DNA from 3 places in the Cellulomonas endometrii genome. Region 2 is predicted to be linked to each of the others. Evidence: predicted binding sites of a transcription regulator. Region 2 holds the regulator's gene; each other region holds the start of a gene.
The links. The regulator LexA, encoded in region 2, represses DNA repair genes until DNA is damaged. The targets are predictions, from matches to a motif close to TCGAACANNTGTTCGA.
Positions count from the first base shown of each region.

Region 1 (10,445 bases), on a different contig from region 2:
CGGTGATGGACTGCGCACGCCGCTGTGCGCTCCCGGAAACGCCGTGGTCACACGATCTTGACCCGCAGGTGATCTCCGGATGGCACAGAGCCTATACCCGCGCGACCGGTGCCGCAGGGACCAAGGTCTGCCTGCCGGCGGCGTCGCGGGTGGTGCGCGGGACGGTTTCACCCGGTGCGGCGCGCGTGCGCCGCGCGGTCGCTACAGGTCGAGCAGGTCCGGGCTCAGGCCGGCCTCGGTGTCCGGGACGCCCAGGTCGGCCGCGCGCTTGTCGGCGGTCGCCAGCAGGCGGCGGATCCGGCCCGCGACCGCGTCCTTGGTCAGCACGGGGTCGGCCATCTTGCCGAGCTCCTCGAGCGACGCCTCCTTGTGCGCGAGCCGCAGCTCGCCGGCCTCCCGCAGGTGCTCCGGCACGTCGGCGCCCAGGATCTCGAACGCCCGCTCCACGCGGGCCCCCGCGGCGACCGCGGCCCGGGCCGAGCGGCGCAGGTTCGCGTCGTCGAAGTTGGCGAGGCGGTTCGCGGTGCCGCGGACCTCGCGGCGCACCCGGCGCTCCTCCCAGACGAGCAACGTGTCGTGCGCGCCGAGCCGGGCCAGCATGGCGGCGATCGCGTCGCCGTCGCGGATGACCACGCGGTCGATGCCGCGCACCTCGCGCGCCTTCGCCGGGATCTGCAGCCGGCGGGCGGCGCCGACGAGCGCGAGCGCGGCCTCCGGGCCCGGGCACGTGACTTCGAGGGCGGACGACCGGCCCGGCTCCGTCAGGGAGCCGTGCGCCAGGAACGCCCCGCGCCAGGCGGCCTCGGCCTCCTGCGCGCCGGCGGCGACGATCTGCGGCGGCAGGCCCCGCACCGGGCGCCCGCGGTTGTCGAGCAGGCCCGTCTGCCGGGCGAGCGACTCGCCGTCCTTCACCACGCGCACGACGTACCGGTTGCCGCGCCGCAGCCCGCCCCCGGACACGACGATCACGTCGGACGCGTGCCCGTAGACCTCGGCGATGGCGGTCCGGAGCCGGCGCGCGGCCGCCCCGGTGTCCAGCTCGGCCTCGATGACGATGCGCCCCGAGATGATGTGCAAGCCGCCCGCGAACCGGAGGGTCGCCGACACCTCCGCCTTCCGGCACGACGTCTTGTCGACCTGGAGCCGCGCAAGCTCGTCCTTCACCTGTGCCGTCAGAGCCATGCCGTCATCCTGCCATCCCGCGCGGGGCGCGAGGCCCGCCCGGGCGGCCGCCGGCTCCCCCGGCGCCGCCGACGTCGCCGAGGTACCCGTCCACGACGTCGCTGATGGCGGCGGCGAGCCGGAGCGCGTCGTGCCGGGGCGTGCCGTCGCCGCGGCGCACCTGCCGCAGCAGCAGGCGGCCGCCCGCGCCCTGGGTGCGCTCCACGAGCTCGTCGACGTCGTCCACGGACCCCGGGTCGGCGATCACCGCGTCGAGGCGCAGGTCCGGCGCGTGCTGGCGCAGGGCGTCGAGGTGCTCGCACGGGCCCATCCCCGCCGTCTCGGCGTCCGCGCTGAGGTTCAGCACGACGATCCGGCGCGCGGTCGTGCGGTGCAGCGCGTCGGCGAGCTCCGGCACCAGCAGGTGCGGGATCACGGAGGTGTACCAGGAGCCAGGCCCGAGGACGACCCAGTCGGCCTCGAGCACCGCGGCCACCGCCTCGGGCAGCGCCGGCGGGCGCTCGGGCACCAGGCGGACCTGGTCGATCCGCCCGCGGGCGACCGCCACGTGGCTCTGCCCGCGCACGAGCTCGGCGGTCCCGTCGGGCCGCACCACGTCGGCCTCGATGGCCAGCGGGACGGCGGCCATCGGCAGCACCCGACCGCGGGCGCCGAGCAGCCGCCCGACCCAGTCCAGGCCGTCCACGGTGTCGCCGAGCAGCTCCCACAGGGCCACGATCAGCAGGTTGCCGACCGCGTGCTGGTCGAGGTCGCCGCTGGACGTGAAACGGTGCTGCAGCACGTCGCGCCACGTGCGGCCCCAGTCGGAGTCGTCGCACAGCGCCGACAGCGCCATCCGCAGGTCACCGGGCGGGAGGACGTCGAGCTCGTCCCGCAGGCGCCCGGAGGAGCCGCCGTCGTCGGCCACGGTGACGACGGCCGTCAGCCGGTCCGTCACCCGGCGCAGCGCGGACAGCGTCCCGGACAGGCCGTGCCCGCCGCCGAGCGCGACGAACGCGGGCTGCCCGTCACGGACAGGACTCACCAGGTCATTCCTTGCCGAGGTCGCGCGCCGCCACGGTCACGCGCTGGCCGCGGGCGCGCAGGCGCTCCGCGATGGCCTCGCTGATGGCGACCGACCGGTGCTTGCCGCCGGTGCAGCCCACCGCGACGGTGACGTACCGCTTCTCCTCCGCGAGGTAACCCGCCAGCACCGGCTCGAGGGCGTCGACGTACCGGTCGACGAACTGCAGGGCGCCCGGCAGGCCGAGCACGTAGTCCCGCACGGGGGCGTCGCGGCCGGACATGTGCCGCAGCTCGGTGATCCAGTACGGGTTCGCGAGGAACCGCACGTCCACCACGTGGTCCGCGTCGAGCGGGATGCCGTACTTGAAGCCGAACGAGATGACGTTGACCCGCAGGGCGTCCTCCTGCTCGGAGGTCGACACCGCCGCGCGGACGATCCGGCCGAGCTCGTGCACGTTCGTCTCCGAGGAGTCGATCAGCACGTCCGCCCGCTCCCGGATGTCGGACAGCAGGGTCCGCTCGGCGGCGATCCCGTCGAGGATCCGACCCTCGCCCTGCAGCGGGTGCGGTCGGCGGACCTGCTCGTAGCGGCGGACCAGCACCTCGTCCGACGCGTCGAGGAACAGGATGCGGTAGTCGACGCCGGACTCGCGCAGCTGGGCGAGGACGGCGAGCAGGTCGGCGAAGAACTCCCGGCCGCGCACGTCCACGACCGCCGCGAGCCGCAGGTCGGCGCTCGGGGGGCCCCCGTGCGTGAGCATCCCCACCAGGTGGGTGAGCATCTGGGCGGGCAGGTTGTCGACGACGTACCAGCCCATGTCCTCCAGGACGGCGCCCGCGCGGGTGCGGCCGGCGCCGGACATGCCGGTGATGATCAGGACGTGCGGCTGCTGGAGGTGGGGAGCCGCGGTGGCGGCCTCGATCGCCGGGATGCCGGTGGGCACCGTGATCGGCGAGATCTCGTCGCTCATGAGCCCAGCATGCCAGCCGTGCCGGGGGCGGGCTGCGCGGGCTCCGGGGACGGCGCGGCGTCCGGGGACGGCGCGGCGTCCGGGGACGGCGCGGCGAGGGCGGCGACGACCGCGGCGGCGGTGCGCGCCCCCATGCCGGGCACCGACGCGATCTCCTCGGCCGAGGCCGCCTTGAGCCGCTTGAGCGAGCCGAAGTGCTTGAGCAGCGCCGCGGACCGCGCCGGGCCGAGGCCGGGCACGGAGTCGAGGGCCGAGACGGTCATGCCCTTGCTGCGCTTCTTGCGGTGCGCGGTGATCGCGAACCGGTGCGCCTCGTCGCGGACGCGCTGCAGCAGGTACAGCCCCTCGGACGACCGCTGGAGGATCACCGGGTAGTCCTCCCCCGGCAGCCACACCTCCTCCAGCCGCTTCGCGAGGCCGCAGAGCGCCACGTCGTCGATGCCGAGCTCCGCCAGCGCGGCGGCCGCGGCGGCCACCTGGGGCGGGCCGCCGTCGACCACGACGAGGTTCGGCGGGTACGCGAACCGCTGCGGGCGCCCGGTGGTCTCGTCGATGGGACCCGACCGCAGGGGGCCGGCGTCCGCGTCCGCCAGCGCCTCGGCGACCTGGTCCTCCCCCAGCCCGAGCTCCAGGTCACCGGCCTGCTCCCGCTCCGCGAGGTAGCGGCGGAACCGGCGGGTGATCACCTCGTGCATGGCGGCGGTGTCGTCGCGCGCGCCGGTGCCCTCCGGACCGCGGATGCCGAACGTCCGGTACTCGCTCTTGCGGGGCAGCCCGTCCTCGAACACCACCATCGACGCGACCTGGTACGTCCCCTGGTTGTGCGAGACGTCGTAGCACTCGATGCGCAGCGGCGCCGTCTCCAGCGCGAGCGCCTCCTGGATCTCCCGCAGCGCCTGGCTGCGGGTCGTGAGGTCCCCGGCACGGCGGGTGCGGTGCAGCGCGAGGGCGTGCTCCGCGTTCTTCCGGACCGTCTCCGCGAGCTCGTGCTTGGCGCCGCGCTGCGCGACGCGGACCTGCACGCGGCTGCCCCGCAGGCCGGAGAGCCACGCCTCGACCTGCTCGAGGTCCGGGGGCAGCACCGGGACGAGCACCTCGCGCGGGACCGCGCCGGCAGTGGCACCCGCGGCGGCGTCACCGCCCGGGGTGTCCCCGTAGACCTGCTGGAGCAGGTGCTCGACCAGGTCGGCGTCGGTGAGCGCCTCGACCTTCTCGACCACCCAGCCGCGCTGACCGCGGATGCGGCCGCCGCGGACGTGGAACACCTGGACGGCGGCCTCGAGCTCGTCGCCGGCCAGGGCGAAGATGTCGGCGTCCGTGCCGTCCGCGAGGACGACCGCGTTCTTCTCGGTCGCCCGCTGCAGCGCCGCGATGTCGTCGCGCAGCCGGGCGGCGCGCTCGAAGTCCAGCTCGTTCGACGCCTCCTGCATGCGCGCCGTCAGCCGCTTGGTGAACCGGGCGGTGTCACCGGCCATGAAGTCGGCGAACTCCTCCGCGAGGACGTGGTGGTCCTCCTGGGAGATCTTGCCGACGCAGGGCGCCGAGCACTTGTCGATGTACCCCAGCAGGCACGGCCGGCCCTGCTGCCGGGCGCGCTTGAACACCCCAGCGGAGCAGGTGCGCACCGGGAACACGCGCAGCAGCAGGTCGACCGTCTCCCGGATCGCCCAGGCGTGCGCGTACGGGCCGAAGTACCGGGTGCCGGGGCGCTTGGCGCCGCGCATCACCTGCACGCGCGGGTACTGGTCCGCCAGGGTGACCGCGAGGTACGGGTAGGACTTGTCGTCCCGGTACTTCACGTTGAACCGCGGGTCGAACTCCTTGATCCAGGAGTACTCCAGCGCCAGCGCCTCGACCTCGGTGCCGACGACGGTCCACTGCACCGAGGCCGCCGTCGTGACCATCGTCTGCGTGCGCGGGTGCAGGTTCGCGACGTCCTGGAAGTACGAGCTCAGGCGCTGGCGCAGGCTCTTCGCCTTGCCGACGTAGATGACCCGGCCGTGCTCGTCGCGGAACCGGTACACCCCGGGTGAGTCCGGGATCTCCCCCGGCGCGGGGCGGTAGGTCGCGGGATCAGCCATATGGAGCAGCCTAATTCGACCTGCCGACACATCCTGCGCGGGACCGGCCGGGGCGGGAGGCACCGGGGCGCCTACCCTGAGGCATGAGCCTCCTGCACACGTACGCCGCCGACGTCGTGTGGACGGGCGCGGGCGCGTCCGGGACGACCGGGTACACGTCCTACGGCCGCGAGCACGAGGTGCAGGTCGCGGGCAAGCCGACGATCCTCGGGTCCGCGGACCCGGCGTTCCGGGGCGACCCGACGCGGCACAACCCGGAGGAGCTGCTCGTCGCCGCCCTGGCCGAGTGCCACATGCTCTGGTTCCTGCACTTCGCCGCCACGTCGGGCGTGGTCGTCGTCGGGTACAGCGACCGGGCCACCGGGACCATGCGGGTCGAGGCGGCGGGGCACGGGCAGTTCACCGAGGTGATCCTGCGTCCGCTCGTGACCGTGCGGCCCGGCGGCGCCGTCGCGGCGGCCGGTGACGACGCGTCCGGGCTGGACGCCCAGCTCGCCGACCTGCACCACCGGGCGCACGAGCACTGCTACATCAGCCGGTCGGTGAGCTTCCCGGTGCTGACCGAGCCGGCGCCCGCGGTGCTGGAGGCCGCGGACGCCGACCCGGTTCCGGGCTGACCTGGTCGCCGGGCTGAGCCGGTCGAGCCCCGTCAGGCGCTGACGGGCTCGCGCTTGTCGTCCAGCACCTCCGCCAGGAACGTCCCGGTGTGGCTGCCCTCGACGCGCGCGACCTGCTCGGGCGTGCCCTGGGCGACGACCGTGCCGCCGCCCGAACCGCCCTCGGGCCCCATGTCGATGACCCAGTCGGCGTTCTTGATCACGTCGAGGTTGTGCTCGATCACGATCACGGTGTTGCCCTTGTCGACCAGGCCCTGCAGGACGCCCAGCAGCTTGCGGATGTCCTCGAAGTGCAGGCCGGTGGTCGGCTCGTCCAGGACGTACGCGGTGCGGCCCGTGGACCGGCGCTGCAGCTCGGTGGCGAGCTTCACGCGCTGCGCCTCGCCGCCGGACAGCGTGGGGGCGGGCTGGCCGAGCCGCACGTAGCCGAGCCCGACGTCGACGAGGGTGCGCAGGTGCCGGCTGATCGCGGGGACCGCTGCGAAGAAGTCCGCGGCCTCCTCGATCGGCATGTCCAGCACCTCGGCGACCGTCTTGCCCTTGAAGTGCACCTCGAGCGTCTCGCGGTTGTACCGGGCGCCGTGGCAGACCTCGCAGGGGACGTAGACGTCCGGCAGGAAGTTCATCTCGATCTTCAGCGTGCCGTCGCCCGAGCACGCCTCGCAGCGGCCGCCCTTGACGTTGAACGAGAACCGGCCGGCGGTGTACCCGCGGACCTTCGCCTCGGTGGTCTCGGCGAACAGCTTGCGGATCCGGTCCCACACGCCGGTGTACGTCGCGGGGTTCGAGCGCGGGGTGCGGCCGATCGGGCCCTGGTCGACGTGCACGACCTTGTCGAGCTGGTCGAGCCCGGTGACCCGCTTGTGCCGGCCCGCGACGCGTCGGGCGCCGTTGAGCTCGTTGGCCATCACGGTGTAGAGGATCGAGTTCACGAGCGTGGACTTCCCGGAGCCCGACACGCCGGTCACCGCCGTGAGCGTGCCCAGGGGGAACGACACGTCGACGCCCTGCAGGTTGTGCTCCCGCGCGCCGACGACCGTGACCTGACGCTTCTTGTCGACCTTGCGGCGCTGAGCGGGCATCGGGATCGTCCGGCGTCCGGACAGGTACGCACCGGTCACCGACTCGCGCGACGCCAGCAGGCCCTCGAGGTCGCCGGAGTGCACGACGCGGCCGCCGTGCTCGCCCGCGCCGGGGCCGACGTCGACGATCCAGTCGGCCGTCCGGATGGTGTCCTCGTCGTGCTCCACGACGATGAGCGTGTTGCCGAGGTCCCGCAGGCGGGTCAGCGTGTCGATCAGGCGGCGGTTGTCGCGCTGGTGCAGGCCGATGCTCGGCTCGTCCAGCACGTACAGCACGCCGACCAGGCCGGAGCCGATCTGCGTGGCGAGCCGGATGCGCTGCGCCTCGCCGCCGGACAGCGTGCCGGCGGGCCGCATGAGCGAGAGGTAGTCGAGGCCGACGTCCAGCAGGAAGCCGAGGCGGGCCTGGATCTCCTTGAGCACCTGCTCGGCGATCTGCCGCTCGCGGACCCCGAGCTCCAGGGAGTCGAGGAAGTCGCGCGCCTCCCGGATCGGCAGGGCGCACACGTCGGCGATGGACTTGCCGCCGACGAGCACCGCGAGCACCTCGGGCTTGAGGCGCGTGCCGTCGCACACGGGGCACGGCGTCTCGCGCATGAACGCCTCGTACTTCTCCTTGCTCCACTCCGACTCGGTCTCGCCGTGCCGGCGCTCGAGGAACGTGACGACGCCCTCGAAGCCGGTGGAGTACTGCCGCTCGCGGCCCCAGCGGTTCTTGTACTTGACGTGCACCTTGTGGTTCTCGCCGTACAGCACCGCCTTGCGGGCCCGCTCGGGGAGCGCGCGCCACGGCTGGTCCATGGAGAAGCCGAGGTCCGAGGCGAGGGCGTCGAGCACACGCTCGAAGTACTCCGAGGAGATCTGCGCCCACGGCGCGATCGCGCCCTCGCGCAGCGACAGGTCCTCGTCCGGGACGACGAGGTCCGGGTCGACCTCCAGCCGCGAGCCGAGGCCCGTGCACTCCGGGCAGGCGCCGTACGGGGCGTTGAACGAGAACGTGCGCGGCTCGATCTCCTCCAGCGTGAGCTGGTGGTCGTTCGGGCACGCGCGGTTCTCGGAGAAGCGCCGCTCCCGCTCGGGGTCGTCCGGGTCGGCGTCGACCATCTCGACGACCAGCAGGCCGCCGGCCAGGCCGAGGGCGGTCTCCACGGAGTCGGTCAGCCGGCGCTGCACGCCCTCGCGGGCGACCAGGCGGTCGACGACGACCTCGATGTCGTGCTTGAGCTTCTTCTCCAGCGCCGGCGGCTCGGCGAGCTGGACGACCTCGCCGTCCACCCGGGCACGGGCGAAGCCCTTGGCCTGGAGCTCCTTGAACAGGTCGGCGTACTCGCCCTTGCGGCCACGGATGACCGGCGCGAGCACCTGGTACCGCGTGCCGTCCGGGAGCTCGAGCAGCCGGTCCACGATCTGCTGCGGGGTCTGCGCGGTCACGCGCTCGCCGCACACCGGGCAGTGCTGGGTGCCGGCGCGCGCGAACAGCAGGCGCAGGTAGTCGTAGACCTCGGTGATGGTGCCGACCGTCGACCGCGGGTTCCGGTTGGTCGACTTCTGGTCGATCGAGACCGCCGGGGACAGGCCCTCGATGAAGTCGACGTCGGGCTTGTCCATCTGCCCGAGGAACTGCCGGGCGTACGCCGAGAGCGACTCGACGTACCGCCGCTGCCCCTCCGCGAAGATGGTGTCGAAGGCCAGCGAGGACTTCCCCGAGCCGGACAGCCCCGTGAACACGATGAGCCGGTCACGCGGGAGATCCAGGTCGACGTTGCGCAGGTTGTGCTCGCGGGCCCCCTGGACCACCAGTCGATCATTCACGCGCGCCATGCTACGGCGCAGCACCGACACACGCACATGTGTTCGAACGGTGCGCACGGCTCGGGCGGCGCGTCCGTGCTGCTCGGACGCATGATGAGGCCATGCCCGACCCGCGCCCCACCGCCTCGTCCGTGACGCAGCCCACGGCGGCGCCCGCGCCACCGACCCCGATCGGCGACTACGCCGTGCTCGGCGACGGGCGGACGGCAGCGCTGGTCTCGCGGGCCGGCTCGGTGGACTGGCTCTGCGCCCCGCGGTTCGACTCCCCCGCGTGCTTCGCCGCCCTGCTCGGCGGGCCCGAGCACGGCCGGTGGCTGCTCACCGTGCCCGACGCGACCCGGGTCACGCGCCGGTACCTCGGCGACTCGTTCGTGCTCGAGACCACCTTCGAGTCACCGACGGGGACCGCGGTCCTGCTCGACGCCATGCCGCTCCGCGACGGGCGCTGCGACGTCGTCCGGCGGATCACCGCGACCGCGGGGACGGTCGACGTGCGGCACGAGTGGGTCGTGCGGTTCGGCTACGGCAAGGTCGAGCCCTGGGTGCACCGCGTGACCGACCCGGACGGCGCGGAGGTGATCCAGGCGGTGGCGGGACCCGACAGCCTGGTGCTGCGCGGCGAGCGGCTGCCGCGACCGCGCGGCCGTGGCGAGCGCCGCGCGCACGTCGACGAGTTCTCCCTCGCGGCCGGGGAGTCCGTCGAGGTGTCGTCGACGTGGGTGCCGTCGTGGCTCCCGGTCCCGCGCGCCCCCCGCCTGGAGCACCGCATCGAGGCCACGGAGCACCGGTGGGGCCGCTGGGCGCAGGCCTGCCGGTACACCGGCGCCTACCGGGACGCCGTCGTGCGGTCGCTGCTCGTGCTGCGCCTGCTGAGCGACTCCGAGACCGGCGGGATCGTCGCGGCGGTGACCACGTCGCTGCCCGAGGACTTCGGCGGCGAGCGGAACTGGGACTACCGGTACTGCTGGCTGCGGGACGCGGCCATGACCCTGGAGGCGCTGCTCGAGCACGGCTACCGGGAGGAGGCCCAGGCGTGGCGGCAGTGGCTGCTGCGCGCGGTCGCGGGCGACCCGGCCGACGTCCAGATCATGTACGCGGTGGACGGCAGCCGGGAGCTGCCGGAGCGGACCCTCGACCACCTCCCCGGGTACGCGGGCTCCCGGCCGGTGCGGGTCGGCAACGCCGCCGTCGGCCAGGTGCAGAACGACGTGCTCGGCGAGGTGATGTGCGCCCTGCACCTCGCCCGGTCCGTGGGCGTCGCCGAGAGCACCGACTCCTGGTCGCTCCAGGTGCACCTGGTCGACCACCTGTGCCGGACGTGGCGGCAGCCGGACAGCGGCATCTGGGAGGTCCGCGGCGAGCCCCGGCACTTCACGCACTCGAAGGTGATGGCGTGGGCCGCGCTCGACCGCGCCGTGCGCGCCGTCGAGGAGCACGGCCTGCCCGGCCCCGTCGACCGCTGGCGGCAGGAGCGCGACGCTGTGCACGCGGACGTCCTCGCGCACGGCTGGGACGCCGGCCGCGGGACGTTCGTGCAGTACTACGGCGCCACGCACACCGACGCGTCGCTGCTGCAGCTCGTGCAGGTCGGCTTCCTGCCCCCGGGCGACCCGCGGCTGGCCGGCACGATCGCCGCGGTGCGCGCCGAGCTCGAGGTGGCCCCCGGGCTCCTGCACCGGTACCGCCCCGAGCGCA
Region 1 covers NZ_CATKPC010000001.1:480,307-490,751, forward strand. The annotation lists gene whiA (DNA-binding protein WhiA) at 202-1,182, opposite strand; gene QNH85_RS02335 (gluconeogenesis factor YvcK family protein) at 1,187-2,206, opposite strand; gene rapZ (RNase adapter RapZ) at 2,211-3,158, opposite strand; gene uvrC (excinuclease ABC subunit UvrC) at 3,155-5,239, opposite strand; gene QNH85_RS02350 (OsmC family protein) at 5,323-5,856, shown strand; gene uvrA (excinuclease ABC subunit UvrA) at 5,889-8,750, opposite strand; gene QNH85_RS02360 (glycoside hydrolase family 15 protein) at 8,852-10,445, shown strand, end outside.
Region 1: the regulator LexA is predicted to act here: its motif matches at 8,781-8,796, upstream of uvrA (excinuclease ABC subunit UvrA).

Region 2 (10,445 bases):
TCGGCCGGCTGCTGGCCACCGACCTCGCGCCGTACCGGGACGAGCTGCTCCTCGCGACGAAGGCCGGGTACCGGCAGTGGCCCGGCCCGTACGGCGAGCACGGGTCCCGCAAGTACCTGCTCGCGTCGCTGGACCAGTCCCTGCGCCGCCTCGGCACCGACCACGTCGACGTCTTCTACAGCCACCGGTTCGACCCGAGCACCCCGCTGGAAGAGACGATCGGGGCGCTGCGGACGGCCGTCGACTCCGGCCGCGCGCGGTACGCGGGCATCTCCTCCTACTCCGCGCGCAGGACGCAGGACGCCGTCCGGGTCGCGGAGTCGATGGGGCTGCGGCTCGCGCTGCACCAGCCGTCCTACTCGATGCTGAACCGGTGGGTCGAGCAGCCCGACGACGCGGCCGGCGGCCGGGCGCTGCTCGACGTGGCGTCGGACGCCGGGCTGGGCGTCGTGGCGTTCTCGCCGCTCGCGCAGGGCATGCTCACCAGCAAGTACCTCGGCGGCGTGCCGGAGGACTCCCGCGCCGCGCGGGGCGGGCCGCTGCGCGCCGAGTACCTGAGCGAGGAGAACCTCGCGCGGGTCCGGGCGCTGGCGGCGGTCGCGGAGGCACGGGGGCAGTCGCTCGCCCAGCTTGCGATCGCCTGGGTCCTGCGGGACCCGCGGGTGACGTCGGTGGCGCTCGGCGCCCGGACGCCGGAGCAGCTGGACGAGAACCTCGCCGCGGTGCGCGGCCCGGCGCTCACGGACGCGGAGCTGGCGGAGATCGACCGGCACGCGGTGGACTCGGGGATCAACCTGTGGGGCTCGCGGTCCTCGGACCTGTGAGCGGCGCGGCGACCTGCACACCACCCACCCGGAAGTCCCGGGTTACGCCCGCGTAGGTTACGGCCGCGTAGGTTACGGTGGGCTCGTGACCGCATTCACGCGACCCTGGCACTCCTCCTACGCCCCCGGCGTCCCGCCGGAGGTCGACGTGCCGGACGAGCCCCTGCTCGACGCTCTCGACCGGTCGGCGGCCGCCTGGCCCGACCGGGTGGCCGTCGACTTCCTGGGCGCGGCGACCACCTACGCCGAGCTCGCCGACGCCGTCGCCCGCGGGGCCACCGTGCTGCGCGACCTGGGCGTGCGCGCGGGCGACCGGGTGGCGATCGCGCTGCCGAACTGCACCTCGCACATGGTCGCGTTCTACGCCGCGCTGCGGCTCGGCGCCGTCGTGGTCGAGCACAACCCGACGTACAGCGCCGGGGAGCTCGGCCACCAGCTGGCCGACTCCGGCGCGACCGTCGCCCTCGTGTGGGAGAAGGCCGTCGCCGCGGCGCTGGAGTCGCAGCCCGGCACGGACCTCCGCACCGTCGTGGCCGTCGACGTGTCCGCCGACCTGCCCGCGGTGAAGCGGCTCGCCCTGCGCCTGCCGGTGCCGTCCGCCCGCGCCACCCGCGCCGCGCTGCGCGCCGCCCTGCCCGCCGGCACCCCGGTCTGGCACCGGCTCGTCGCCGCCGCCCCGCCGCTGCCGGTGGACCACCCGCGCCCCACCTCCCGGGACGTCGCGCTGCTGCAGTACACCGGCGGCACGACCGGCACCCCGAAGGCCGCCGTCCTGACCCACCGGAACCTGGTCGCGAACGCGGTGCAGGGCCAGGCGTGGACCCAGGCGGAGGCGGGCACCGAGACGATCTACGGCATCCTCCCGTTCTTCCACGCCTTCGGGCTCACGCTCTGCCTGACCTACGCCACGCGCGTCGGCGCCACCCTCGTCGCGTTCCCCAAGTTCGACCCGGCCGCCGTGCTGTCCGCCCAGAAGCGGCGCCCCGGCACGTTCCTGCCCGCCGTGCCGCCCATGCTCGACCGGCTCGCGGCCGCGGCGGAGAAGAAGGGTGCGGACCTGACGTCGTTCCGGTACGCGATCTCGGGCGCCATGTCGCTGTCCCCCGCGACCGCGCACCGGTGGGAGGCCCTCACCGGCGGGCTCGTGATCGAGGGCTACGGGATGACGGAGACCTCCCCCGTCGCGCTCGGCAGCCCGCTGTCCCCCGACCGGCGCCCGGGCGCCCTCGGCCTGCCGTTCCCGAGCACCGACATCCGCGTCGTCGACCAGGAGGACCCGACCCGCGACGTCGAGCCCGGGCAGCAGGGCGAGCTGCTGATCCGCGGGCCCCAGGTGTTCCAGGGCTACTGGGGCCGGCCCGAGGAGACGGCGGAGCAGCTGCTCGAGGGAGGCTGGCTCCGCACGGGCGACGTGGTGCGGCTCGACGACGACGGCTTCGTGGTCCTGGTCGACCGGATCAAGGAGATGATCGTCACCGGCGGCTTCAAGGTGTACCCCTCGCAGGTCGAGGAGCGGCTGCGCACGATGCCCGGGATCCGTGACGTCGCCGTCGTGGGGCTGCCGGGCGGCGACCTGGGCGAGAAGGTGGTCGCGGCGATCGTCACCGAGCTCGGCGCGCACGTGGACCTGAACGCGGTCCGCGAGTGGTGCACCGACCGGCTCGCCCGGTACGCCGTCCCCCGCGAGCTCGTCATCCTCACCGAGCTGCCGCGCTCCCAGATCGGCAAGGTCCTGCGCCGGGTGGTCCGCGACGACCTGATGGCCGGCACCGCCTGACGCGTGACGCACGACGGCCCCGCACCTCGCCGGTGCGGGGCCGTCGTCGTCCTCGGGTCCGTCGTGGTCCCCGGGGGCGTCAGCCGGCGGTGACCGGCAGGTTCCGCGCCCACCAGTCGAGCACGTGCTCGAACCGGACCAGGCGGTGCTGCGGGCGGCCCGACCGGGTCAGCTCGTGGCCCTCCCCCGGGAACAGCAGCAGCTCGGACGGCACGCCGCGCCGCTTGAGCTCGGCGAACCACCGCTGACCCTGCTCCACGGGGCAGCGCCAGTCCTGCTCGGAGTGGATCACGAGCGTCGGCGTGGTCACGCGGGACACGTGCGCCATCGGCGACTGCGCGGCCACCGCGGAGCGGGCCTCGTCGTCGTCGCCGTCGCCCAGGTACTCGAGCCCGAAGAACCAGCCGATGTCGCTGGACCCGACGAAGCTCACCGGGTCGAGGAACCCGCGCTCCACGACCGCCGCGGCGAACCGGTCCGTGCGGGTGGTCAGCCACGCCGTGAGGTAGCCGCCGTACGACCCGCCCATGACGCCCACCCGGTCCGAGTCCAGCGCGGGGTCGGCCAGCGCCGCGTCCAGCAGGGCGAGGACGTCGTCGGTGTCGACCGTGCCGAACGCGCGACGGATCGCCGACCCGTGCGACGCCCCGTAGCCGGCCGAGCCGCGCGGGTTGCCGTACACGACGGCGTAGCCGGCCTCGGCGAGCGTCTGCACCTCGTCGAACAGCGCCACGGTGTACTGGGCGTACGGCCCGCCGTGGATCATGAGGATCGTCGGGTGCGGGCCCGCGAACCGCTCCGGGTCCGGCGTGACCACCCAGCCGTGCACCGGGTACCCGTCGGGCGCTGTCGCGGTGAGCTCCCGGGGCTCGCGGAGCCGCCCGGTGGCGCGCAGCGGCGCGGACCAGTCGGTGAGCACCCGCGACTCCCCCGTGCCGAGGTCCACGGCGTGCACGTCGCCCGACGTGAGCGGTCCGGCGACCGTCGCGACCGCCACCGGGGCGGTGGCCGACGCGGCGACGCCGTGCACGGCGACGGTGCCGTCGAGGAGGTCCCGCGTGGACCCGTCCGCCCGGTGCTCGCGCAGCAGCACGGTGCCCCGGTGCAGCACGCCGGCGAGCACCCCGTCCGCCGTCACGGCGAACGTGCCCGGGTCCAGGTCGACCGCCTCGGGGTCGGTCAGCCGCACGGGAAACCCGGCGGCGGCGGGACCGGCGGCGGCTGCGGCGAGCTCCAGGCGGAACAGCATGGTCTGCCGGGCGACGAAGTCGCGGCCCGTCGGGCCCATGTCCTGCGCGAGCAGCCACAGCGCGGCGCCGTCCGCGTCCGGCAGGGCCGCGGCGACCGCCAGGGTGCTCCCGGCGTCCGCGTCGGTCAGGGGGCGCAGCTCGCCGTCCCCACCGGGTGCGGTGTCGACGACGACCGCGTCGCTGCGCAGGTCCTCGTCGCGGGCGGCGTGCCGGGCGGCCACCGCGACGACGTGCCGGCCGTCGGGCAGCCACGCGAGGGTGTCGACGTCGACGTCCCCCCACGTGACCTGCCGCGCCGCGGGCTCCGCGCCGTCACCCGAGGGGAGGGTCGAGCGCACGGCCGGGTCGGCGGGCACGTCCACGACGAACAGCTGCCGCCGCTTGTCCCGGGTGTAGCCGACGCCGTCGTGCCGGTACGGGAGCGTGGTGATGTGCCGGGGCCGCTCGGCCGAGGGGTCGCCGTCGGCGACGTACCGGCCCTCGTCCGGGACGCGTGCCAGGAACGCCAGCACGGTCCCGTCGGGCGAGAACCGGGCGGTCTGGACGCCCAGCGGCGCGTCCGTGAGCCGGACGGGCTCGCCGCCCGCCGCCTCGACGACGTGCAGCTGCGGCCGGCCCTTCGGCTCGGCGCGCAGGAACGCGACCCAGCGGCCGTCGGGCGAGACCTGCGGGTCCGTGTCGCGGTGCCCGCGGGTCAGCCGGACCGGGGGCGCGGAGCCGTCGGTCGCGAGCCGCCACAGCTGGCCGGTGTACTCGTCGGCGTCGAGGTCGGGCGCGGTGCGCGACACGACGGCGATCGAGCCGTCGGGCGCCAGCGCGGGGGTTCCGGGGGCGTGCAGGAGCGCGAGGTCGGCAGGGATCACCCGACGACCGTAGTACGGCCGCCGCCGCCGGGCGCCCACGGGCGACACGAGAGGGCCGGGGGCGGACGTGCGCCGGCCCCGCACCTACGATCCGAGCATGGACCCCGCCACCCAGCACCACGTGACCAGCACGGGCCGTGCCGACGGGCCGGTGCTGGTGCTGGCCCACGGCTTCGGGTGCGACCAGACCATGTGGCGGTTCGTCGCACCGGCGTTCGAGCGGACGCACCGGGTCGTCCTGTTCGACCACCTCGGCGCGGGCGGCTCGGACCTGTCCGCCTACGACCCCCGGCGGCACTCCTCCCTCACCGGGTACGCGGAGGACGTCGTGCGGCTGCTCGAGCACCTCGGGTGCGGCCCCGTGACGTTCGTCGGCCACTCGGTCAGCGCGATGATCGGCGCCCTCGCCGCGGCCGCCCGGCCGGAGCTCTTCAGCCGGCTGGTGATGGTGGGACCCAGCCCCCGGTACATCGACGACGACGGCTACCGCGGGGGCTTCACGCGGGACGAGATCGACGAGCTGCTCGCGACGATGGACGACAACTACCTGGGCTGGTCGGCCTTCATCGCGCCGGTCATCATGGGCCGGCCCGACCGGCCCGAGCTGGGCGCGGAGCTCACGGGGTCGTTCTGCCGGACCGACCCGGCGATCGCCCGCCGCTTCGCAAGGACCACGTTCCTGTCCGACAACCGCGCGGACCTCCCCCACGTCCGCACGCCGACGCTGGTGGTCCAGTGCCGCGAGGACGCCATCGCGCCCGTCGAGGTCGGCGAGTACGTCGCCGCGCACCTGCCCGACGCCGAGCTGGTCCTGCTCGACGCCGTCGGCCACTGCCCGAACCTGAGCGCGCCCGACGCGCTGGTCACGGCGATGCGGGGGTACCTCGACCGGTGAACGCGGAGCAGCGAGCCGGCGCGTGGGACGCCGCCCCCGTGGCCCTGCTGCGCCTGGACGCCGACGGGACGGTGCTCGACGCCAACGCCACCTTCGCCCGGTGGGTCGGGCGTCCGGCCGCCGAGCTGGTGGGGACGGTCCGCCTCGCGGCGCTGCTGTCGGTCGGCGGGCGGATCTACTGGGAGACGCACGTCGCGCCGCTGCTGCACATGCAGGGCCGGGTGGAGGAGGTCGCGGTCGAGCTGCGCGCACCGGACCGCAGGATGCCCGTGCTGCTCACGGCCGTGGTCCGGGAGGACGACGGCACCGTGGACGTCGCGCTGTCGGGCGCCGCCGAGCGCTCCCGGTACGAGCACGAGCTGCTCGCCGCCCGCACCGCCGCGGACCGCGCCGTCGGCGACGTGCACGTCCTGCAGCGGCTCGCGTCCGAGCTGTCGGAGGCGGCGGACGTGGACTCGGTGGCGCACGCCGTCGTCGACACCCTCGCCCTCACGCTCGGCGGTGCCGGCGTGACGCTCTGGACCGTCGCCGACGGCGTGTGGACCCCGCGCGCCGGTACACCCGGCGAGCGCCCCGAGCGGGTGCCGGTCGCGGGGGACGCCGTGCGACGGGAGGCCGACGGCTGCCTGGTCGTGCCCCTGCGGGGCCGGACGCGCCTGCTCGGCGTGCTGCGCGTGCGCCCGTCCGGCCGGCCCGGCGCCGACCCGCTGGACCCGGACCTGCTCGCCGCGACCGGACACCAGGCCGCGTCCGCCCTCGACCGGGCGCGGCTCTTCGACCAGCACGCGTCCGTGGCGCTCGAGCTCCAGCGGGCGATGCTCGCCACGAACATCCCCGCCGACCCGCGGTTCACGATCGCCTCCGAGTACCGCCCCGGGGTGCGGGACCTGGAGGTCGGGGGCGACTGGTTCGACGCCTTCGCGGTGCGCCACGGGATGCTGGCCGTCACCGTCGGCGACGTGGTCGGTCGCGGCCTGCACGCGGCCACGACGATGAGCCAGCTGCGCAGCGCGGGGCGTGCCGTCACCGGGCCGGACGTGCGACCGCACCTCGTGCTCGAGCACCTCGACCACTTCGTGGAGCACGCCGGGTCCGGGTTCATGTCGACCACCGTGCACACGCAGCTGGACCTGCGGACCGGGGACCTCGAGTTCGCCGTCGCCGGTCACCTCCCGCCCCTGGTGCTCCGGGCGGACGGGAGCACGTCGTACCTGTGGGGCGCCCGGTCGACGCCGCTCGGGCTGACCGGCCTCGGCGCCCGGACGTCCGCGCACGCCCGCCTCGGCGCCGGCGACACCCTGGTGCTCTACACGGACGGGCTGGTCGAGCGCCGCACCCGCACCCTCCCGGCCGGCCTGGCCGCGCTCGCGCTCCTGGTCGGGCAGCAGGTCGGCACCGGCGGCGGCCCGGCCGGGCGCCGCGGGTTGGACGTGGCGCGGGTCGTCGACGCGGCCCTGCCCCACCACGGCGCGGAGGACGACGTGTGCGTCGTGGCGCTCACCTGGCACGGCCCGGACGGTGGCGGGACGCCGGCCTGACCGGCGGGCGTGCGCCGTCCGCCCCGTCCGCCCCGTGCGCGACGGCCGGGGCGGTCAGGACGCCGGGGTCTGCTCCGCGTCTCCCGCGCCGGCGTCGCCGGCACCCGCGGCGGCCTTGCGCGCGGCGTCCGCCACCTCGTTCTCCGCGCGCAGCACGGTGATCGCGGCCTCGAAGTCGTCCAGCGAGCTGAATGCCTGGTAGACGCTCGCGAACCGCAGGTAGGCGACCTCGTCGAGGTCGCGGAGCGGACCCAGGATCGCGAGGCCGATCTCGTACGCGTCCAGCTCGGCGCTGCCGCTCGCCCGCAGCGTCTCCTCGACGCGCTGGGCGAGCAGGGCGAGGTCGTCCTCGCTGACGGGCCGGCCCTGGCAGGCCTTGCGGACGCCGTTGACGATCTTCTCGCGGCTGAACGGCTCGGTGGCGCCGGACCGCTTGACGACCGAGAGGCTGGCCGTCTCGATCGTGGTGAAGCGGCGGTTGCACTGCGGGCACTGGCGGCGGCGGCGGATCGACAGGCCGTCGTCGGACGTGCGGGAGTCCACGACGCGGGAGTCGGCGTGACGGCAGAACGGGCAGTGCATGGACGCCTCCTCCGGGGTAGGTCGCGGGCCGGGTCGGCGGCCGGCGTCGGTGCGGCGCCCGCCCGGACGACCGGGACACCGTAGGACCCGCCCGCGCGCCGGTGCAACACGCGTCCGGCCGTCCGGTGTTCCCCGGACAGACGACGAGGGTGGCCGCTGTGCGCGGCCACCCTCGTGGGGACGCCCCCGTCCCGTCTCGTCCGGACGACTCGCCTCGTCAGGACGGTTGCTGCACGCCTCTGCGACGGGTCCGAGGACCGCGACGACGATGCGTCCCCCGCGGCGAGCCCCCCAGCCAGCCGTTCGAGGTGGCACCACCCTAGAGGCGGCCGAATCAATTACGCAAGCCTCGGGTTTCGTTATCTCACCGAGACATGCGCGGCGCCCTGACCAGGACCGTTCCCGTCACGCCCCCGCGGGCAGAAGGAGCACCTGGCCCGCCTGGAGCGAGCCGTCCGCCAGGGCGTTCAGCTCCTGCAGGCGCAGGACCACGTCGCGGACGTCCTCGCCCGGCGCCGCGACGTCGGCGGCGATCTCCCACAGCGTCTCGCCGGCCTGGACGGCGTGCGTGGTCACCTCGGTCGCCCGCTGCGGCGCGTCGGCCACCGCGCGGCCGCCCATGACCCCCGCGGCCACGACGAGGAGCGCCAGCAGGACGAGCACGGCGCGGCCGCGGCGAGTGAGGTGCAGCCGTCCTTCCCCGACGGCGACACCCCCCGCCGCGGCGTCGCGCCGCGCCGCTCCGGGGCGAGCGTCGGCGGAACGCGCACCACCGGATCGGGCACCGAGAGGACGGAGGGGTGCGGCGGTTGCGTGCGCGGCGCTGGCGACCGGCGCGGTGCCGGAGACCTGCGCGACGCCGGGGACGTGCGCGACGCCGGCCGCCCGGGCGGGCACGGACGCCCGCTGCGGCGAGGCCGCCCCGGGTGCCCGGCGGACGCCGACCCCCGGCACGAACCGCGGCTGCACTGCGATGGCGCTCATCCCCACCACTCCCCTCCTGGGCCCTCGGGCCCGTCGAACACCTGTTCGTTCGAACGTTTGTACGATGTAACCACGTCCCGCCCACGATGTCGAGACACGATCGAACAGGTGTTTGATCCACCCGCCGCCGCGCCCTACGCTCGGGGCAACGGGGTACAGCGCACCACGAGGCACTGACACGACCGCCGGACGGCCCCTCACCGGGCCCACGGGAACGGTGGTGACCAGGCGGTTCGGGTGCGGACGCCGCACCGGCGCAGCACGCGCGGTGCGGGACGAGCAGGCCGGCACGGCGCCGCGGGCGCCGCGAGGACGGGAGTGGACATGGCGAGCCAGGGAACGGACGCCGCGGCGGGTCCCGACGACGGGGCCGTGACGGTGGTGGAGCTCGGCGAGGGTGACGGCCTGACCCCGCGTCAGCGGCTCGTCCTGGAGACGGTGCGTGCCTCCGTGGAGTCCCGCGGCTACCCGCCGAGCATGCGCGAGATCGGCGACGCCGTCGGCCTCACGAGCCCGTCGAGCGTCAAGCACCAGCTGACGGCGCTCGAGCGCAAGGGCTACCTGCGCCGCGACCCGAACCGCCCCCGCGCGATCGAGGTCGTGCAGCCCGACGACTCCCGCGGCGTCGCCACGCTGCCCGGGGTGCCCGGCATCGGCGACGCCGACAGCGCGCTGCGCGAGGGCGCGCCCGAGGCCGCGTACGTCCCGGTCGTCGGCCGGATCGCCGCCGGCGGGCCGATCCTCGCCGAGCAGATGGTGGAGGACGTGTTCCCGCTGCCGCGCCAGCTCGTCGGCGCCGGCGAGCTGTTCCTGCTGAAGGTCGTCGGCGACTCGATGATCGACGCCGCGATCTGCGACGGCGACTGGGTGGTCGTCCGGCGCCAGCCGGTGGCCGAGAACGGCGAGATCGTCGCGGCCATGCTCGACGGCGAGGCCACGGTCAAGACCCTCAAGCGCGCCGACGGGCACGTGTGGCTGCTGCCCCAGAACCCGGCGTACTCCCCGATCGACGGCGACCAGGCGCAGGTGCTCGGCCGCGTGGTCTCGGTGCTGCGCAGCCTCTGAGCCGTTCGGCCTCCGGCCCGCGCCGCCTCGGCCCTCGCGGCCGGGCGGCCCGGGCCCGTCAGGCGGTGGGCACCGCCGACGCGCCGGCGAGCGCGTCGAGAGCCCGGTCCACGTCGGCCGGGTCGTTCCAGACGTGGAACGCCAGGCGCACCCGGCCCGCGCGCCCGGCCACGCGGCAGCCGGCCTCCTCCAAGGCGCACCGGAGCGCCCCCTGGGGATCGGGCAGGGTGACGATGGCGCTGTCCCCTGGCGCGAGCCCCGCCCCGGCGCGGAACGCGTCCGCCAGCCCCACGGCGTGCGCCCGCACGGCGTCGGGGTCCGTCCCGGCGAACGCGTCCAGGGACTCGGCCGCGCCGAGCCACGCCTGCCACGCCGGGGACACGTCGAACCGCCGGGCGTCGGCGGCCAGGCGCATCGTCGGCCCGTAGCAGGACGCCCACGGGTCCTCCCCCGCGTACCAGCCCGCCTGGACCGGGCGCAGCTCGTCCTGCGCCTCCTCGGTGACGGTGAGGAACCCGACGCCCCGCGGCCCGCACAGCCACTTGTACGCCGCGGTGACGCTGACGTCGTACCGGCCGGCGTCCACGCGGCGCCACCCCGCCGCCTGCGTCAGGTCGCACAGCGTGCGGGCTCCCGCGGCCCGGGCGGCACCGACGACGGCGTCGTC
Region 2 covers NZ_CATKPC010000004.1:171,606-182,050, forward strand. The annotation lists gene QNH85_RS06705 (aldo/keto reductase) at 1-824, shown strand, start outside; gene QNH85_RS06710 (AMP-binding protein) at 910-2,601, shown strand; gene QNH85_RS06715 (S9 family peptidase) at 2,681-4,714, opposite strand; gene QNH85_RS06720 (alpha/beta fold hydrolase) at 4,812-5,609, shown strand; gene QNH85_RS06725 (SpoIIE family protein phosphatase) at 5,606-7,147, shown strand; gene nrdR (transcriptional regulator NrdR) at 7,202-7,729, opposite strand; gene QNH85_RS06735 (LysM peptidoglycan-binding domain-containing protein) at 8,135-8,713, opposite strand; gene lexA (transcriptional repressor LexA) at 9,038-9,778, shown strand; gene QNH85_RS06745 (aminotransferase class V-fold PLP-dependent enzyme) at 9,837-10,445, opposite strand, start outside.

Region 3 (10,445 bases), on a different contig from region 2:
CGGCCGTGGGCTCCGGGGCCCCGTACGTCAGGACCGGCCGGAACTCCATCTGCGCGGAGGTGCGGACGAGGTCCAGCGTCTCCTCGCTCGGGCGGCCCGGCAGGGCCACGACGATGTTGGACCCGCCCTGGCTGGTGATCTCGGCCTCGGCGACGCCGGACGAGTCCACGCGCTGGCGGATGACCTCGATGGCCTGGGCGATCGTCTCCGACGTCACCTCGGACTCGTCCTCGGCGACCGGCGCGAGGATCAGCTGCGTGCCGCCCTCGAGGTCGAGCGCGAGCTTCGGGCTCCACGTCGCGTCGGAGAACCGGGTCCCCGCGAGGACGGCGCCGAAGACGGCGGCCAGGATGACGGCGAGCGTGAGCAGCGTGCGCGCCGGGTGCCGGCGGCGGGTGGGTGGGGCCAACGGATCGTCTTCTCTCGTGCGCGCACCGCCCGCGGTCACGCGGGCGGTGCGGGTGGGGGGTTCCGGTTCCCGGGCGGCGGCGTGCGCCGCGCGGGACCGGCGGACCCGTCGACTACTGCTGCGGCTTCCTGGTGCTGTCGGGGCCCTCGTCGTCCCGCGGCGGCTGGAGCGAGGAGAGGTCGTCCGGGACGTCGATCCGGCCCGGGGGCACGGCGCCGGGCTCGTCACGCCACTCGACGTCGTCGCCCGCCTCCTCGGCGGTCTCGGCCTCCTCGACCGGCGGCTCCACGAGCTTGGCGATGGCGGCCTTGATCCAGCGGGTCTGGTTGCCCGGGGTGGACTCGATCGTGATGACGTCGTCCTCGACCTCGACCACCGTGCCGTACATGCCGGAGCTGGTCATGACCTCCTGGCCGGGCTGCAGGTTGTCGCGGAAGCTCAGCTGCTGCCGCTGCATCTTGCGCTGCCGGCTCGACATGAGCCACATCGCACCGACGGCGATGACGAGGATGATGAGGAAGGTCGGGTCCACGAAGAACAGCTCCAGATCGCGTGTGAGGTCGGCCGCAGTCTAGCGCCACAGCTCCGGGCTCCTAACGAGTCCGGGGCGGGGTGGGTTCCCGCCGCGGACGTCCGGCGGTCAGCCGAACAGCGTGCCCGTCGGCACGGGCGCGGTGAGGCCGAGGTGGGCCCAGGCCTCCGCGGTCGCGACGCGGCCCCGGGGGGTGCGGCCGATGAGCCCCTCGCGCACGAGGAACGGCTCCGCGACCGTCTCCACCGTCTCGGGCTCCTCGCCGACCGCCACGGCGAGCGTCGTGAGCCCGACGGGCCCGCCGCCGAACCGGGTGCACAGCGCCGTGAGCACCGCGCGGTCGAGCCGGTCGAGCCCGCGGTGGTCCACCTCGTACACGGCGAGCGCCGCGCGCGCCGCGTCGAGGGACAGCGTGCCGTCGCCCCGGACCTGCGCCCAGTCCCGCACCCGGCGCAGCAGCCGGTTCGCGATGCGGGGCGTCCCGCGTGACCGGGAGGCGATCTCCGCCGCGGCCTCGGCGGCCAGCGGGACGCCGAGCAGGCCCGCGGAGCGCATCAACACGCGCTCGAGCTCGTCGTCGGCGTAGAAGTCGAGGTGGCCGGTGAAGCCGAACCGGTCGCGCAGGGGCGCCGGCAGCAGCCCGGCCCGGGTCGTCGCGCCCACGACCGTGAACGGCGGCAGGGCCAGCGGGATGGCGCTCGCCCCCGCGCCCTTGCCGACCACGACGTCGACGCGGAAGTCCTCCATCGCGACGTACAGCAGCTCCTCGGCGGGCCGGGCGAGCCGGTGGATCTCGTCGAGGAACAGCACCTCGCCCTCCTCGAGGGAGGACAGGATCGCCGCGAGGTCGCCCGCGTGCTGGATCGCCGGTCCGCTCGTCACGCGCAGCGAGGTGTGCAGCTCCGCGGCGATGATCATCGCGAGGGTCGTCTTCCCGAGCCCCGGGGGGCCCGACAGGAGCACGTGGTCGGGCGCGCGGCCCCGGCCGACGGCGGCCTCCAGGACCAGGGACAGCTGCTCCCGGACGACCCGCTGGCCGACGAACTCGTCGAGGTGCCGCGGGCGCAGGGCGGCCTCGGCGGCGCGCTCCAGCTCGTCGGCCCCCGGCCGCACCACGGACGCGGGCCCGTCGCCGGAACCGTCCGCCACGTCGAACCCGGGGCCCGCGAGCCCGTCGGTGCCGTCAGCCACGGCCGCCGCCCAGCGTGCGCAGCGCCGCCCGGAGCACGCCGGCGACCTCCGCCTCCCCCACGGGCTCGTCGCTGCCGTCCAGCACGGACGTCACCGCGTCCTGCGCGGCCTTCTGGTTCCAGCCGAGGCCGACGAGCGCGTCGACGACCTGGTCCCGGCGGTCCGCCGGCGCGGCCGTGGCCGAGGCCCCCGCGGCGGCCGGGACGACGGCGGGCGCGCCGAGCCGGTCGGCGAGCTCCAGGACGATCCGCTGCGCCCCCTTGTGCCCGATGCCGGGCACCCGCTTGAGCGCGGCGAGGTCCTCGGTCGCGACCGCCCGCCGCAGCCCGTCCGGCGTGTGCACGGCGAGCATCGCCAGAGCGAGCCGGGGCCCGACGCCGCTGACGGTCTGCAGCACCTCGAACACCTCGCGCTCGTCGGCGTCGGCGAACCCGAACAGCGTCAGCGAGTCCTCCCGGACGACCAGCGAGGTGTGCAGCGTGGCGGTCTGGCCCACGCGCAGCCCCGCCAGCGTCGCCGGCGTGGCCTGCACGAGCATGCCCACCCCGCCGACCTCCACCACCGCGGCGTCCAGCCGCACGGCCTGCACCGTCCCGTGCACCGAGGCGATCACACCGGCTCCTTCCCGTCGGACATCGCGAGCAGTCTGCCACGCGTGCGAACACCTGTACGAACGACACGCGCGCCCCTGGGGACGACGGGCGGCGCGCCGGTGCGGTCCCCGTAGCGCGAGCGGTCAGGCCCGCACGGTCAGGCCCGCACGCGCCGCGAGGCCTGCTCCGCCGCCGCCCACGCGCGCTGCGCCGCGGTCATCGACCCCGGCGCCCGCTGCGGCGCGCCCACCGCACCGGCCGGCCGCCACAGGTGGCAGATCGCCAGCGCGAGCGCGTCGGCGGCGTCCGCGGGCCTCGGCAGCTCGTCGAGCTGCAGCAGCCGGGCGACCATCGTCTGCACCTGCGGCTTGTCCGCGCGGCCGTTCCCGGTGACCGCCGCCTTCACCTCGGACGGCGTGTGCATCGCGACCGGGATGCGCCGCCGCGCGGCCGCCAGCATCGCGATCCCCGCCACCTGCGCCGTGCCCATCACCGTCCGGACGTTGTGCTGGGCGAACACGCGCTCGACCGCCAGGGCGTCGGGGGCGTGCTCCTCGAGCCACAGGTCGATCTGGCCCGCGATGCCCAGCAGCCTCTGGTCGATGTCCTCGTCGGGCCGGGTCTGCGCCACCCCCACGGCGACCATCCGCACCCGGCGGCCGGGCAGGCCGTCCACGACGCCGAGCCCGCAGCGGGTCAGTCCGGGGTCCACTCCGAGTACGCGCACCCCCGCATCCTCCCAGCCGCGCACCGCGGAACCGGCCGGGACGCGCGGGCGGGACGCGCGCTGGCGCGGCCCGCCCCGCGCGGCCGGGGCCGGGCGGGGCGTCGCGGGGTGGTTCAGCGGGGAGAGCTCAGTCGTCCTCGAGCTCGGCCATGACCTCGTCGGAGGCGTCGAAGTTCGCGTAGACGTTCTGCACGTCGTCCGAGTCCTCGAGCGTGTCGATCAGCCGCAGGATCTTGCGCGCGCCCTCGGCGTCGACCTCGATCTGGGTCGCCGGGTGGAACACGACGTCGGCGGAGTCGTACTCGATGCCCGCGTCCTGCAGAGCGGTCCGCACGGCGACCAGGTCGGTCGCCTCGGACAGCACCTCGTAGGAGTCGCCCGCGTCGTTGACCTCCTCGGCGCCGGCCTCCAGCACCGCCATCATGACGTCGTCCTCGGTGGTGCCCTCCTTGGGGACCATCACGACGCCCTTGCGGGAGAACAGGTAGGCCACGGAGCCCGGGTCGGCCAGCTGGCCGCCGCTGCGGGTGAACGCGACGCGGACGTCGGCCGCGGCGCGGTTCCGGTTGTCGGTGAGGCACTCCACCAGGAACGCGACGCCGCCGGGGCCGTAGCCCTCGTACAGGATCGTCTGGTAGTCCGCGCCGCCGGCCTCGGCACCGGAGCCGCGCTTGACCGCGCGCTCGATGTTGTCGTTCGGGACCGAGGTCTTCTTGGCCTTCTGGATGGCGTCGAAGAGCGTCGGGTTGCCCGCGGGGTCACCGCCGCCCGTGCGGGCGGCCACCTCGATGTTCTTGATGAGCTTCGCGAAGAGCTTGCCGCGCTTCGCGTCGATCACGGCCTTCTTGTGCTTCGTGGTGGCCCACTTGGAGTGACCCGACATCGCTTCGTACCCTCTCGTTTCCGCAGTCGACCTGCGCGTCCCCCGGACCGGCGGTGCGGCGCTCCCCTGCCTCGGGTCGCGCCCCGCACTCACAGGGCGTCGCGGACGATCTCGACGAACAGCCGGTGCACCCGCGTGTCGCCCGTGACCTCCGGGTGGAAGGACGTGGCGAGCAACGGGCCCTGGCGCACCGCGACGATCCTACCGGCGGCAGGCCCGGACTCCACGCGGGCGAGCGCCGTGGCGTCCGGCCCGAGCTCGTCGACCCAGGGCGCGCGGATGAACACGGCGTGCACGGGGTCGGCGTCGGAGTCCGGCACGCCCTCGATCCGCAGGTCCGTCTCGAAGGAGTCGACCTGCCGGCCGAACGCGTTGCGGCGCACCGTGACGTCGAGCCCGCCGAGCGTCCGCTGGCCGTCGATGCCGCCCTCGATGCGGTCGGCGAGCAGGATCATGCCCGCGCAGGACCCGTAGGCGGGCATGCCGCCGGCGAGGCGCTCCCGCACCGGGGCGTCCAGCTCGAACGCACGCAGCAGCTTGTCGATGGTGGTCGACTCGCCGCCGGGCAGCACGAGGGCGTCGACGGCGTCGAGCTCGGACGTCCGGCGGACCGGGACGGCCTCCGCGCCGCTCGCCCGCAGGGCGGCGAGGTGCTCGCGGACGTCGCCCTGCAGGGCCAGGACACCGATGGTGGGAGAGGAGCTCACCCGCTCATCCTACGAATCGAGGGCGGCAGCCTGCTCCACAGCGCGCTCGACGACCTCCGGGACCTCCACGGCCTCCCAGCCGTCGACCATGTCCGCCAGGCGGCCGAGCCCCTCCAGCAGGGCGGACCGCTCGCTGGCCAGCGACACCCGGACCATGCCCTCGCCGCCCGCGCCGAACGCGCTGCCCGGGGACACGGACACGTGCCGCTCGTCGAGCAGGCGCAGCGCGAACGCCTCGGAGTCGGTCGTGGCGGCGGAGACGTCGACCATGAGGTAGAAGGCGCCCTGCGGCAGGACCGAGCCGATCCCCCGTCTCTCGAGCAGCGCCACGGCGGCGTCGCGCCGCTCGCGGTAGGACGCGACGGCCGCGGCGACGTCGTCCTGCGGGCCCGTCAGCGCCGCGAGGGCCGCGCGCTGGCTCACCGACGACGGGCACGCGACCGTGGCCTCGGCGACCTGGCCGAGCAGGTCGACCACGCCGGGGTCCCGCGCGACGACGTAGCCCAGCCGCCACCCCGTCATCGCGTACGTCTTGGAGAAGCTGAAGAACGTGACGACGCGGCCGTCGGTGTCGAACGCGGCCGGGCTGACGTGCGGGTCGCCGTAGGTGATCGCCTCGTAGCACTCGTCGGAGAACACCCACAGGTCCCGCTCGCGGGCGAGCTCGACGACGCCGGCGAGCAGCTCCGGCGGGTACATCGCGCCGGTCGGGTTGTTCGGCGAGCAGACCACCACGATCTTGGTGGCCGGGGTCAGGGACGCCTCGATGTCGGCGAGCGTCGGCACGAAGCCGTTCTCGACGCGCGCGGGGTAGGTGCCGACGCCGACGCCCGCGGCGACCGCGGCCATCCGCCAGTTCGGGAACTCCGGGTCCGGCAGCAGGATCTCGTCGCCGGGGCCGGCGAGGGCGTTGACCGCCATCGCGAGCCCGTGCATGGCGCCGTGGGTGACGACGACGTCCGCCGCCGTGACCTCCAGGCCGTTGACCCGGCGCACCTTCTCGGCCAGCGCCTCCCGCAGCTCCGGCGTGCCGGTGCTCGACGTGTAGCCCGTGTGGCCGGCGGCGGCGTCCCGGCCGGCCGCCGCGACGACGTGCGCCGGCGTGGGCACGTCGGGCTCGCCGATCTCGAGCCGGATCGCCTCCGGGTCGCGCATCGCGAGCTCCATGAGGGTGCGGATCCCGCTGCGGTGCATGTGGGTGACGGGAGAGGTCGAGGTGGGCACCGCTGCACGCTACCGGAGATCGGCGCCCCGAAGTTACCCCCCGGTACGGAAATCAGTCGTCGAGCTGCTCCCCCAGGTGCCGGGTCACGCCGTCCCAGCCCCGCAGCAGCGGCCGGACCAGGTCGGGCAGCCCCGCCGGGAACACCTCGCGGGTCTCCCGGTCCAGGTCGTCCAGGTGCCACCAGCGCAGCTCGTCCAGGACGTCCAGCTCGACGGCGGTCCAGCCGTCCCGCGCCACCGCGTCGGTGTCCAGGGCGGACTCCACCCGCGCCAGGAAGAACTCCTCCTCCTGCCGGCAGCGCTCCGCGAAGAAGTCGAAGATGCCCGTGCGGGTCAGTACCGGGCCGACGAGCGCGCCGGGGTCCAGCACGAGCCCCGTCTCCTCGCGCACCTCGCGCACGGCGGCGGCGCGGGGCTGCTCCCCCGCGTCGATGCCCCCGCCGACCGTGAACCACCACGACCGCTCGGGCTGGTCCGCGTCGTGCCCGCGCACCAGCAGCAGCCGGTCGTCGGCGTCGAGCAGCAGCACCCGCGCCGCGCGGCGGAACCGCAGGCCGTCCTCGCCCAGGACCCAGTCGTCGCCGAGCGCGGAGGGCGCGGTGCTCGTCGCGCCCTGGCCCGTGCCCCCGGACGGCGACGGCCCGCCGGCCCCCGGGAGGGTCGACGGGCCGTCGGACGGCAGCGGGCTCGTCACCAGCCGCGCTCGGCCAGGCGGTGCGGCACGGGGACGTCGTCGACGTTGATGCCGACCATCGCCTCGCCGAGGCCGCGCGAGACCTTCGCGATGACGTCGGGGTCGTCGTAGAACGTGGTGGCCTTGACGATCGCCGCGGCGCGCTCGGCCGGGTTGCCCGACTTGAAGATGCCGGAGCCGACGAACACGCCCTCGGCGCCGAGCTGGCGCATCATCGCCGCGTCCGCGGGGGTGGCGATGCCGCCCGCGGTGAACAGCACGACGGGCAGCTTGCCGGCGCGCGCGACCTCGACCACCAGGTCGTACGGCGCCTGCAGCTCCTTGGCGGCGAGGAACAGCTCGTCCTCGGGCAGCGAGGACAGGCGGCGGATCTCGTCGCGGATGGTGCGCATGTGCGTCGTGGCGTTCGAGACGTCGCCGGTGCCGGCCTCGCCCTTGGAGCGGATCATCGCCGCGCCCTCGGTGATCCGGCGCAGCGCCTCGCCGAGGTTCGTCGCGCCGCAGACGAACGGCACGGTGAACTGCCACTTGTCGATGTGGTGCGCGTAGTCCGCGGGCGTGAGCACCTCGGACTCGTCCACGTAGTCCACGCCGAGGCTCTGCAGCACCTGCGCCTCGACGAAGTGGCCGATGCGGGCCTTGGCCATCACCGGGATGGAGACCGTGCTGATGATCCCGTCGATCAGGTCGGGGTCGCTCATCCGCGCCACGCCGCCCTGGGCGCGGATGTCGGCCGGCACCCGCTCGAGCGCCATGACGGCGACCGCGCCGGCGTCCTCGGCGATCTTGGCCTGCTCGGCCGTGACGACGTCCATGATCACGCCGCCCTTGAGCATCTCCGCCATGCCGCGCTTGACGCGGGCGGTGCCGACCGCGGGCGCGTCGGCGGGGGTGCTGGGCTGGCTGGTGTCGGTGCTCACTGCGTGCCTCACATCTCGAGGGAGGGGAGTTCGGGTTCCACCGTCCATCGTAGACGCGCGCGGCACGGTGCCGACGCGGCGTCCACAGGTCAGGCGGCGGCCGGGGGGCGCCCGGGACGGCCGAGCGCGGGGGGCCAGGCGTCGTCGAGCTCGAGCGTCTCCGGCATCGGCGCGCGCCCCGCGAGCCGCAGCGTCCGGACGGCCCAGCCGCGCCGCATGCGCTGGGCCTGGGCGACCGCCTCGTTGTGGAACCGCCGGGCGAGCTGCACGCGGTACCAGGCGTCGCCGAGCGCGTCGAGGAGCTCCCCGGCACCGGGCTCCTCGCGCAGCGCCTCCACCTCCGCCGGGTCGTCCAGCGCCTCCCGCAGCGTCGAGGACAGCTCGCTCTCGATCAGCCCCCGGTCCGCCGGCGCGCCGGCCCGCTCCGGCCCGCCGAGCTCGGCCGGCAGCGTCGCGATGCCCTGGGTCTGCGGGGAGCCGGCGGCGATCGACGCCCAGGACGCCTCGCCGATCAGCACGGAGCTCACCGGGTCGAGCACGCCGGACGCCGCGAGCGTCGAGGCCGCCGACGCCCGGCGCAGCAGCTGCGTGTCGACGACCGCGCGGGACGCGACGACCTTGCGGTGCAGCCGGTCGATGCGCGACGCGGCCACCCACGACCACCACAGCACCAGCAGCAGCACCGCGACCACGACGACCGCGGTCTCGGACCAGGTCACTCCGGTGCCTCCTCGGGCTCACGGGCGGGACGGACGTCGGCACGGGACGTGGTCATGACGACTCCGCGCCGCGCGTGCGCCGCCGCTCCAGGCGCCGCGCCCCGCGCCACGACGTCGGGTCCTCCCCGACGGGCGCCTCGCTGCCCTGCACGGCCATCTCGTAGACCGTCAGCACCTCGTGGGTCACCGACGACCAGTCGTACCGCCACACCGCGGCCTCCCCCGCCGCCGCGACCTCCGCCCGGCGCGCGTCGTCGCCGAGCAGGTCGATCAGCGTGCGGGCCAGGTCGGCCGGGTCGCCGGTGCGGAACAGCACGCCGGCCCGCCCCTCGTCGAGCACGCGGGTGAACGCGCCGAGGTCGGAGGCGACGACGGCGGTGCCGGCGCTCATCGCCTCGACCAGCACGATGCCGAACGACTCGCCGCCGGTCTGAGGGGCGCAGTACACGTCGGCCGACGCGAGCAGCCGCGCCTTGTCCTCGTCGCTGATCCCGCCGAGGAACTCGACGGCGTCCGCGTCGTCGCCCAGCAGCTCGCGCGCCTCCTCGGGGCCGGTCTCGCCGCGCCCCGCGACCAGGAACCGCACGCCGGGGAACGCCCGGCGCACCTCGGGGACGGCGTCGAGCAGCACGGGCAGGCCCTTGCGGCTCTCGTCCAGCCGGCCGAGGAACACGACGGTCGGGGCGTCCGTGGTGCCGACCCACCGCGGGTCGGCGGCGGCGCGCGCGAAGGCGTCCACGTACACGCCGTTCGGGATCACCACCGCGTCGCCGCCCAGGTGCTCGACGAGCGTCCTCCGCGCGTCCTCCGACACCGCGATCCGGGCGCTGATCTTCTCCAGGGACTGCCGGACCAGCGGGTACGCGAGCTGCAGCGGCCGCGAGCGGACCAGCGACGTGTGGAACGTCGCGACCACCGGCCCGTCGGCGATCCACAGCGCCAGCATGCTGAGCGACGGGGTGACGGGCTCGTGCAGGTGCAGCACGTCGAACTCGCCGGCCGCGAGCCAGCGGCGCACCCGCGCGGCGGTGACCGGGCCGAACGTGACGCGGGCGACGGCGCCGTTGTACCGGACCGGCACCGCGCGCCCCGCCGACGTCATGTAGGGCGGGATCGGGGTGTCGTCGTCGGCGGGCGCGAGCACGGACACGCTGTGCCCGCGGGCGATCAGGGCCTCCGCGAGGTCCCGCACGTGGAACTGCACGCCGCCCGGCACGTCGAACGAGTAGGGGCAGACGATGCCGATCCGCAGCGGGCGCGTGGTGGTCGCGGCGGTCATGACGCCCCCTGCTCGGCGGCGAGCGTCCGCGCGTAGCGCTCGGGGTCGAGGTCCGCGACGAACACCTTCTGCAGCATGTGCCAGTCCTGCGGCGCCGCGGCGATCCCCACGGCGAGGTCGTCGACCCACGCCTGCGTCAGCGCCGCGACGCGCTCGGACCGCGGCACGTCGTCGGGCGCCGTGAGCTCGCGGCCGAAGGTGATGACGATGCCCCAGGACGTGCCCGCGGCGCGGCGGCGGGCGCCGGTCAGCCGCTCGTAGGTGATGACCGCGGTGCTCAGGGACGCCCCCGTGGCAACGGCGAGGGCGGCGGGTCCCGCGGCCACGCGGGCGCGCTCGCCGAACAGGTCGACCTCCACGCCGCGGGCCGTCAGGTCGCGGTCGGCCAGCAGCGGCAGCACGCCGCCGACGGGCTGCTTCACCGCCCGGACGAGCTCACGGAAGACGCCCCCACCGCTCCCGGACAGCGGGATGATCTCCAGGCCCAGACCCTCGCGGAACGCGAGGAACTCCTGGAACAGCGCCTCCGGCTTCAGCCGCTCCGCCACGGTGACGGTCCGGCCGAGG
Region 3 covers NZ_CATKPC010000001.1:129,659-140,103, reverse strand. The annotation lists gene secD (protein translocase subunit SecD) at 1-409, opposite strand, end outside; gene yajC (preprotein translocase subunit YajC) at 522-941, opposite strand; gene ruvB (Holliday junction branch migration DNA helicase RuvB) at 1,050-2,090, opposite strand; gene ruvA (Holliday junction branch migration protein RuvA) at 2,125-2,745, opposite strand; gene ruvC (crossover junction endodeoxyribonuclease RuvC) at 2,883-3,452, opposite strand; gene QNH85_RS00595 (YebC/PmpR family DNA-binding transcriptional regulator) at 3,580-4,335, opposite strand; gene pdxT (pyridoxal 5'-phosphate synthase glutaminase subunit PdxT) at 4,425-5,042, opposite strand; gene QNH85_RS00585 (pyridoxal phosphate-dependent aminotransferase) at 5,052-6,266, opposite strand; gene QNH85_RS00580 (NUDIX hydrolase) at 6,319-6,960, opposite strand; gene pdxS (pyridoxal 5'-phosphate synthase lyase subunit PdxS) at 6,957-7,880, opposite strand; gene QNH85_RS00570 (hypothetical protein) at 7,970-8,599, opposite strand; gene QNH85_RS00565 (glycosyltransferase family 4 protein) at 8,652-9,851, opposite strand; gene QNH85_RS00560 (phosphatidylinositol mannoside acyltransferase) at 9,875-10,445, opposite strand, start outside.
Region 3: the regulator LexA is predicted to act here: its motif matches at 2,790-2,805, upstream of ruvA (Holliday junction branch migration protein RuvA).